2 regions of the Patulibacter sp. NPDC049589 genome follow, and region 2 is predicted to be linked to the other one. Evidence: riboswitches for the same ligand, from Rfam matches in the RefSeq annotation. Region 2 holds a riboswitch; the other holds the start of a gene.

Region 1 (4,176 bases), on a different contig from region 2:
TGATCGGTCCGTCGATCCGCACCCGGCCGTGGCTAGGGCCCTCCCGGCGCCTGTCGGTCTTCGAGGCCCTGCTCTGCGCCGTCTGCGAGCAGCTCATCGCCTACGAGGACGCCGTCCGGATCGAGCGCCGCCTGATCGCCCGCCACGGCCCCGCGCGGGCGCCCGACGTCGCGACGCACCCGCGCCTGCGGGACGCCCCGGACGCCGCGGCCGTCGCCCACGGGCTCGTGCCCGCCCACCTCGAGGCCTGCGGCCTGGCGCCGAAGCGGGCCACGGCCCTGCACCGCGCGGCCCGCGAGCTCGCCTCCGGGCGCATCGACGCGGGGCCGGGCTGCGACCCCGACCGCGTCCTGCTGCGGCTCGGCCGGCTGCCGGAGATCGGCACCTGGACGCTCGCGCTCGTCGCCTCGCAGGCGCTGGGCCGCGACGACCGGCCGCCGTCGGGGGACCTCAACCTGCGCAAGGCGCTCGGGCGGATCCTGACCGGGGACCCGCGGGCGCGGGTGCCGGAGCACGAGGTCGACGCCTGGCTGGCCCGCTACGCCCCGTGGGGCGCGCTGGCGGCCGTGCACGTGATGGCGACGCGCCCGGAGGCCCTGGCGTCGCGCGGGTCCGGCACCGTGCCGGTCGGCGCCCCGGCGGCACCCCGGCGCCACGCGACGCAGGCGGGGCTGCCGGTGCGGCCGGCGGCACCGGCTCCGGAGCCGGTCGCGGCCTGATCGACGCGTCGCCGCCCGCGGCCTGATCGACCGGCCACGGGGCGCGGGCCGAGGCCCCGCCCCGCTACTCGCCCTTGTAGCCCGGCAGGCTCTGGTCCGGGCGCGCCGCGCCGTCCGGGGTCTTGCGGCCGACGCCGGCGCCCTCGCCCGCGAGGAAGTCCGTGGTCACCACGTTGTCCAGCGGGATCTGCTTCTTCAGCAGGCCGTTGGTCAGCATCCACTGGGCGTAGTCGGCCCACTCGTCGGTGTCGAGCCAGCCCCACGGCTGCTTGGCGTCCTTGCCCGAGGGGAAGAACGCGTCCATCGTCTTGGCGACCGACTCGCGCTGGAGCTTGGGGTCGAGCTCCTTGTTGGCGTCCAGCAGCGGGTCGACCCCGGCCGCCGGGTCCTTGCGCACGGCCTGGTAGCCCTGCCCGATCGCGCGGACGAGGCGGCGGATCGACGACTCCTTCGTCGTCAGCGTGTCGCCGCGGGCCACGAGCACGAGCTCGGAGTAGTTCGGGACGCCCAGGTCGTTCACCGGCGAGATCTTCGGGTCGCGCTTCTTCTGCTGCAGCTCCACGCCCTCGACGTTCCAGAAGCCGCCGAGCGTCGCGTCGACCTTGCCGGAGATCAGCGCCTGGTTGAGGTTGAAGCCGACGTCGACCTGCTTGATCGACGTCGGGGAGATCCCGGCCGTCTTGGCGATCGTGTCGAGGTACGCCTGCTGGTAGGGGATGCCGGCGGTACCGACCTTCTTGCCCTCCAGGTCGGAGGCCTTGGTGATCCCGGCCTTCGGCAGGCTGATCAGCGACGTCAGCGGCCGCTGCACGAGGCTCGCGATCGCGACGACGTTCTGGCCCTGGGCGCGGGCCAGCAGGACCTCGGGCTCGTAGGAGATGCCGACGTCGACCTTGCCGGCCTCGACGAGCTTGAGCACCGTGGCGGGGTCGTCCGGCGTCTTGATGTCGACGTCGAGCCCGGCCTTCGTGAAGCCGCCGCTGCTCTGCGCCTGGAAGATGCCGACGTGGTCGGCGTTGGGCAGGTAGTCGAGCAGCAGGGAGAGCTTGGCCTCCGGCGGCTTGTCGGTGCCGGAGAGGTTCTCCTGCTTCTCGCCGCACGCGGCGAGCCCGAGGGTCGCGGCCACGGCGACCAGCAGGACGAGCGGTCGGCGCGTCACCGGCCGGCTCCCGGCGTGCTCTGCGGTCCGTCGAATCGTTGCATCGTGCTCCCTCCGCCGGTATGAACCGGATCAGGTCGTCGGGTCGGCGCGGTCCCGGCGCCCTCTCAGCCCCTGCCAGGACTCCCCGGATCTCCAAACGCGTCGAGGGTATCGGCTCGCCCGTCCCCGGGGCCGCACGCGCGACCCGCCCCGGGGCGACGTCGCGCCGCCGGCGGCCGGCTCGCGGGGGAGCGTCCGGTCGCGGGGGCCGGCCTCAGGCGCCGGGTCGGCGGTGCGCCCACGGCGCCACGACGCGCTGCAGCGCCGCGAGGATGCCGGTGGTCACCACGGCGAAGACGGCGAGGATCGCGACGGCCGCGAAGGCCCGGGCGGTGTTCAGCTGCGCGGTCTGGATGACGCCGCCGAGCCCGCCCTCGCCCTGCTCGTAGCCCGCGTACTCCGCGAAGATCGCGGCGATCCCGCCGATCGCGACGGAGACCTTCGCCCCCGACAGCGCCGCGGGCAGGGCGGCCGGCAGCTCGACCCAGCGCATCAGCTGCCAGCGTGACGCGCCCATCGTCCGCAGCAGCCGCGGCAGCTCCGGGTCGACGCGGTCCAGCGCGTCGAGGGTCGCGATCGTCACCGGGAAGAAGCAGATGATCGCCACGATGGCGAGCTTCGGGGTCAGCCCGAAGCCCAGCCAGAAGACGAGCACCGGCGCGAGCACGGGCAGCGGGATCGCCTGGGTGCCGATCACGAGCGGGCCCAGCGCGGCCCGCAGGACGCGGGAGACGTGCATCGCCACGGCCAGCAGCGCGCCGACCACCAACGCGATCGCGAGCCCGAGGAGGATCTCCTGCGCGGTCCGGGCGAACGCGTGCCAGAGCAGGTCGCGGTCGTCGACCAGGGAGCTGAGGACGGTGGTGGGCGCGGGGAGGAGGATCTCGTCGACGTGGGCGAGCCGGACGTACGCCTGCCACCCGCCGAGCAGCAGCAGCGGGCCGACGACGCCGAGCAGGACACGGACCGCGCGGGGGAGGGGCCGGCGGTCGCCCGGGGGCCGGGAGGCCCGGGACGGGCCGATCACGCGCCGCCCCCGTGGTCGGCGTCCCGCTCGGCGGCGGCGTGGTCGCGGTCGCCGGTGATCGCCGCGTGCAGCGCGTCGCGGACCGTCCGCCGCGCCGCGACCAGCGACGGGTCGGTGGGATCGCGTCCGACCCGGGCCGCCGCCACGCCGACCACCGCGGTCACCCGCGCCGGCCGGGGCGACAGCACGACGACGCGGTCGCCGAGCAACACGGCCTCCTCGACGTCGTGGGTCACGAGCAGGACGCTGCGCGGGCGGGCGTCCAGCAGGTCGGCGAGCCAGCCCCGCAGGTCCTCCCGCGTGATCGCGTCCAGCGCGCCGAACGGCTCGTCGAGGCAGAGCAGGTCGCGCTCGGTGGCCAGGGCCCGCAGAAAGGCCACGCGCTGGCGCATGCCGCCGGAGAGCTGGTCGGGGCGGCTGCGGGCGAAGCGGGTGAGCCCGACGCGGTCCAGGAGCTCGCCGGCGCGCTCCCGGGCCTCGCGGCGCCCGGTGCCGGCGATCCGCAGCGGCAGCGCGACGTTGTCGCGGGCGTCCAGCCACGGCAGCAGCAGGTCGCGCTGGGGCATCAGCGCCGCGGGATGTGCCCGCAGCTCGCCGCCGTCGGGGGCCTGGAGCCCGCAGACGAGCTCCAGCAGCGTCGACTTGCCGCAGCCCGACGGGCCGACGAGGGCCACGACCTCGCCCGGGCCGATGTCGAGGTCGACCCCGTCCAGGACCGGCAGGCCGCCGAGGGCGCGGCGGACGCCGCGCGCGACGAGGGGGGCGGCCGGCGGGGCCGGGAGGGTCGCGTCCTGCACCGGCGGCCCAGGCTACCGGCCCGTCCGTCCTGGCCCGTCCGCGGACCGGCCGCCCGCCCCGGGCCCGGGGCGCGGGTCGACCGCGCTCCCGGTCCCGCTCGCCGGCCGCGACGGGGCCGGGGCACCCGGCCGCCCGCCGTTCAGGCGGGCCCCATGATCAGCAGGGAGCTCTGGGCGGTCGCGAGGACGCGGCCCTGGGCGTTTCGCACGTCGCCCTCGGCGAAGGCGACCCGCCGGCCGGGCTTCGTGACGCGGCCGAGCACCCGCAGCTCGCCGGCGTTCGCGTGGACGGGCCGCAGGTAGTTCACCTTGATCTCGATCGAGGTGTACGCGACGCCGACCGGGAGGGTCGTGTGCACCGCGCAGCCGAGCGCGGAGTCGAGCATGGTGCAGACGTAGCCGCCGTGGACCATCCCGATCGGGTTGTAGACG
Region 2 (4,176 bases):
ACGTCGGTCGGCGAGTCCAGCGGGCTGAGCCCCATCGGGCCCTCGCCGCGGAAGATCAGCGGCCGGATGTAGCACGAGCGCAGGCCGTTGGCCGCGATCGTCTCGAGCGTCGCCTGGCGGATCTGCTCCTGCGTGAACGGGACCGGCATGTAGAAGAGCTCGGCCGACTTGAACAGCCGGTCGACGTGCTCCTGGTGGCGGAAGACCGCCGGCCCGACGGACGCCGTGTCGTAGCAGCGGACGCCCTCGAAGACGCCCGTGCCGTAGTGCAGCGCGTGCGTGAGGACGTGGACCTTCGCGTCGGCCCACGGGACCAGCTCGCCGTTCTTCCAGATGAAATCGCCCTGCGGCACCGCGACGCTCCTCGTCCGTGGACTCGCGTCCCGCGGCCGTGGCGGCGGGACGGAACGACGGACTCTACCGCGGTCCTCCCCGCGGGGACCGCCCGGACGATCGCCGTCGTCGGGGTGGTGGCTGCCGCCCGTCGTGAGCCCGACGGCGAGGGGCGCCGGGGCCGGAGCCGGCGGGCGGTGGGTCCGACGGACGTCCGGGCGCGGTCGCGGGTGACCCCCCATCCGTCGCACGGTCCGGCACGGGCCGTGGACGCTCCGCGGGGGCCCACCTACGGTGTGGTGAGACGTCGGGTTCCGGAGCAGCCTCTCCGGCCGTCAACTCCCCGGCGAACGGAGGCACCATGACCGACCGCACGATCGACACCGCCGACCGCGACCGCCGGGTCCGTGCGACCCTCGCCCAGCAGGGCGGCAACCTCGACGACGTCTTCACCGACGACGGCCACGCGCCGGACGCCATCGACGCAGAGGCCCTCGGCCACTGCCGGGTCTCCGTGCAGGCGACCGTCGCCGACGGCCGCCCCGTCGCGGCCTGAGCGCCCGGGCCGCCGCGCGGCCCTCCAGCGGCACCGCGGTCCCGTCGTCCGACGCGGCACCGCGAGACCGTCCCTGACCGGCGTCGCCGCCGGTCGGCCCCCTCGGGCCCGGCCATCGGCCGGGCCCGAGCTGCGTCCGGGCGCAGCCGAGATCAGTCCGCGCCGACGCGGGTCCGCTCCGCCGCCGCCAGCGAGCGCTCGGCGCCCAGGGCCTCCAAGCGACCCCAGTCGACGTCGCGGAAGTTGTGCATCGGGCAGTACTTCGGCCCGCACATCGAGCAGAACTCCGCGGTCTTGAAGTAGTCGTCCGACAGCGTCTCGTCGTGCATCGACCGGGCGGTGTCCGGGTCGACGGACAGGTCGAACTGGCGGTTCCAGTCGAAGTCGAACCGCGCCTTCGAGAGCTCACGGTCCCACCGGGCCGCCCGCGCCCCGTGGGCTCCCCCGCGCGCCAGGTCGGCCGCGTGCGCCGCGATCCGGTACGCGATCAGGCCCTGCTTGACGTCCTCGGCGTCGGGCAGGCCCAGGTGCTCCTTCGGGGTGACATAACAGAGCATCGAGGTGCCGTGCCAGCCCACGACCGCCGCGCCGATGGCGCTCGTGATGTGGTCGTAGCCAGGCGCGATGTCGGTCACGAGCGGGCCGAGCGTGTAGAACGGCGCCTCGTCGCAGATCCGCTGCTGGCGCTCGACGTTCTCCTGCAACTGGTGCAGCGGGACGTGGCCGGGGCCCTCGACCATGCACTGGACGCCGGCGGCCCGGCAGCGACCGACGAGCTCGCCGAGCGTGTCGAGCTCCGCGAACTGCGCCGCGTCCGAGGCGTCCGCGATCGACCCGGGCCGCAGCCCGTCGCCGAGCGAGATCGTCACGTCGTGCTCGGCGCAGACGGCCAGGACGCGGTCGAAGTGCTCGTAGAGCGGGTTCTGCCGCTCGTGGTGGACCATCCAGCGCCCCAGGAGGCCGCCGCCGCGGGAGACGATCCCCGTCAGGCGGTGCCGGCAGAGCGCGAGGTGCTCCAGGAGGACGCCGGCGTGGATCGTCATGTAGTCGACGCCCTGCTCGGCCTGCTCGGTGATGACCTCCAGGAGCAGGTCGATCGAGAGGTCCTCGGGGGTCTTCACCCGCTCGAGCGCCTCGTAGATCGGGACGGTCCCGATCGGCAGCGTGGCGACGTCGATGATCGCCTGGCGGGTCTCGCGGATCCGCTTGCCGGTCGACAGGTCCATGACCGTGTCGGCGCCCCAGCGCTGGGAGAGCTCGAGCTTCTCGACCTCCTCCGCCAACGAGCTCGTCGTCGGGCTCGAGCCGATGTTCGCGTTGATCTTCACGCGCGCCTTCAGCCCGATCGCCATCGGGTCCAGCGCCGCGTGGTGGCGGTTGGCGGGGATCACCATCCTGCCCCGGGCGACCTCGGCGCGGACGACGTCCGGCTTCAGCCCCTCCCGCTCGGCGACGCGCGCCATCTCGGGCGTCACCGTGCCCTCGTTCGCCGCGCGGTGCTGGGTGCATGCGTTCCCGCCCACCCCGCGCGTCCCGTCCTCGTCGAAGACGTGCCGTTCCATGATGCTCCCTCCGCCGGTATGAACCGGATCAGGTCGTCGGGTCAGCGCGGATCAGCGCAATCTCAGCCCCTGCCTGGGACCCCCCGGATGTGGTTGGTCCGGCGAGCGTAGCGCGGCGAGCGGCGCACGCGTCCCGGTCGGGCGGGCCGCACGGCTCCGGCAGGACGGACGACACCGATCTGTAACGCTGCGGACCCCCCGATCGGGGAGGATGCCCGGATGCACCGCGTGCGATCAGCCGTCGTCGTCGCCCTCTCCGCCTCCGCGCTCCTCGTGCCGCAGGCCGCGAGCGCCGAGACGAAGACCGAGTACCTGCAGAGCGGCCACTACGGCGCGGACGTCGTCGCCGCGGCCGCGCCGGCGAGCCGCTGGATCCAGGAGCGCGGCGACCAGCTCGCCGCCGTCGTCGCGGCCTGCCGCGCCTACGGGCTGCCGGTCGGGTCGGAGGGGACGTCCACGCCCCCGACGATCGTCCCGCCGACGGCCGCCCAGATCGCCCGCGCCGCGAGCACCGCGAAGGCGTCGGCGACCGCCGCCCGCCGGGCCCGGTCGGCGAAGGCCGCCAGCACGCGCCTGGCGCGCAAGCGCGGGGCGACGGCGTCCGCTCGCGCGAAGGCCCGCGCGAAGGCCCGGACGCTGAGCCGGCGCGCCCGCGCCGCCGCCCGGCGCGCCGCCGCGGCGAAGGCCGCGGCCACGCCGTCGCTCGCGTCGCCCGACGCGTCCGACTGCCGCAACGTCATCCGTCCCGCCGTCGTCTTCGACATCGACGAGACGCTGCTGTCGAACTACATCGGCGTGCCCGGATCGGATCCGGAGAGCGGTTCGGTCGGGCAGTTCCCGGGCGCCCTCGGCGGGACCGGGACGCGGATGCCCGGCGTGTCCGACGCCTACGCGCTCGCCAAGCAGCGCGGCATGGCGGTCTTCCTGATCACCGCCCGGCCGTCGCTCGTGCCGGGGCTGCGCGAGACGACGATCCGCAACCTCCAGGCCGCCGGCTACAGCGGCTGGGACGGCCTGTCGCTGAAGGACGATCCGCTCGGCAGCTCCGCCACCTACAAGACGGCCGAGCGGGCGGCGATCGAGGCCCGCGGCTACACGATCGTCGCGAACGTCGGCGACCAGGAGAGCGATCTCTCCGGCGGCTACTCCGAGCGCCGGTTCAAGCTGCCGAACCCGTTCTACACGGGCTGAGCGGCACGGCCGGCGGGTCGGGCGCGACCGCGCCGGCGGCCCAGGCACGGCGGCACCGGCGGCCCGCGACCGGGTCCGCCCGTCAGACCCGGACGCCGAGTCCCGCGTAGACGTCGAGGCAGCGAGCCGCAGCGTCGTCCCAGGAGAAGCGGGCGGCATGGGCCGCGCCCGCGGTGACCAGGCGGCGGCGGAGCGCCGGGTCGTCGAGCAGGCGGCGCAGGGCCGCGGCCAGGGCGCGGACGTCGTCCGGCGGGACGCGGACGCCCGTGCCCTCCGGGACGACCTCGCGCAGGCCGCCCGTGGCCGCGGCGACGACGGCGCAGCCGCCGCGCATGGCCTCGAGCGCGACGAGGCCGAACGGCTCGTAGAGCGACGGGACGAGGCAGACGTCGGCCGCGCGGTACAGCGCCGGCAGCGTCGCGTCGTCGGTCCAGCCGAGGAAGCGGATCCGCTCGCCGAGCCCGATCGCCTCCGCCTGGGCGTGGAGCTCGGCCTCGTGCGGTCCGGAGCCCGCGACGACCAGGCGGGCCGGCG

What was found. A riboswitch is a leader RNA that binds a small molecule or an ion and turns the genes downstream of it on or off. The one in region 2 is predicted to bind thiamine pyrophosphate.
Region 1: another riboswitch for thiamine pyrophosphate. It lies ahead of AB0L40_RS11080 (ABC transporter substrate-binding protein); the one in region 2 lies ahead of thiC (phosphomethylpyrimidine synthase ThiC).

What each region holds. Positions count from the first base shown of each region.
Region 1 is NZ_JBFAPC010000047.1:15,286-19,461, reverse strand. Features, by position in the region: gene AB0L40_RS11085 (hypothetical protein) at 1-719, shown strand, start outside; gene AB0L40_RS11080 (ABC transporter substrate-binding protein) at 784-1,878, opposite strand; TPP riboswitch at 1,911-2,018, opposite strand; gene AB0L40_RS11075 (ABC transporter permease) at 2,135-2,947, opposite strand; gene AB0L40_RS11070 (ABC transporter ATP-binding protein) at 2,944-3,744, opposite strand; gene AB0L40_RS11065 (PaaI family thioesterase) at 3,885-4,176, opposite strand, start outside.
Region 2 is NZ_JBFAPC010000031.1:10,275-14,450, forward strand. Features, by position in the region: gene AB0L40_RS08195 (branched-chain amino acid transaminase) at 1-353, opposite strand, end outside; gene AB0L40_RS08200 (hypothetical protein) at 695-889, shown strand; gene thiC (phosphomethylpyrimidine synthase ThiC) at 1,042-2,451, opposite strand; TPP riboswitch at 2,439-2,547, opposite strand; gene AB0L40_RS08210 (HAD family acid phosphatase) at 2,671-3,642, shown strand; gene AB0L40_RS08215 (glycosyltransferase family 4 protein) at 3,725-4,176, opposite strand, start outside.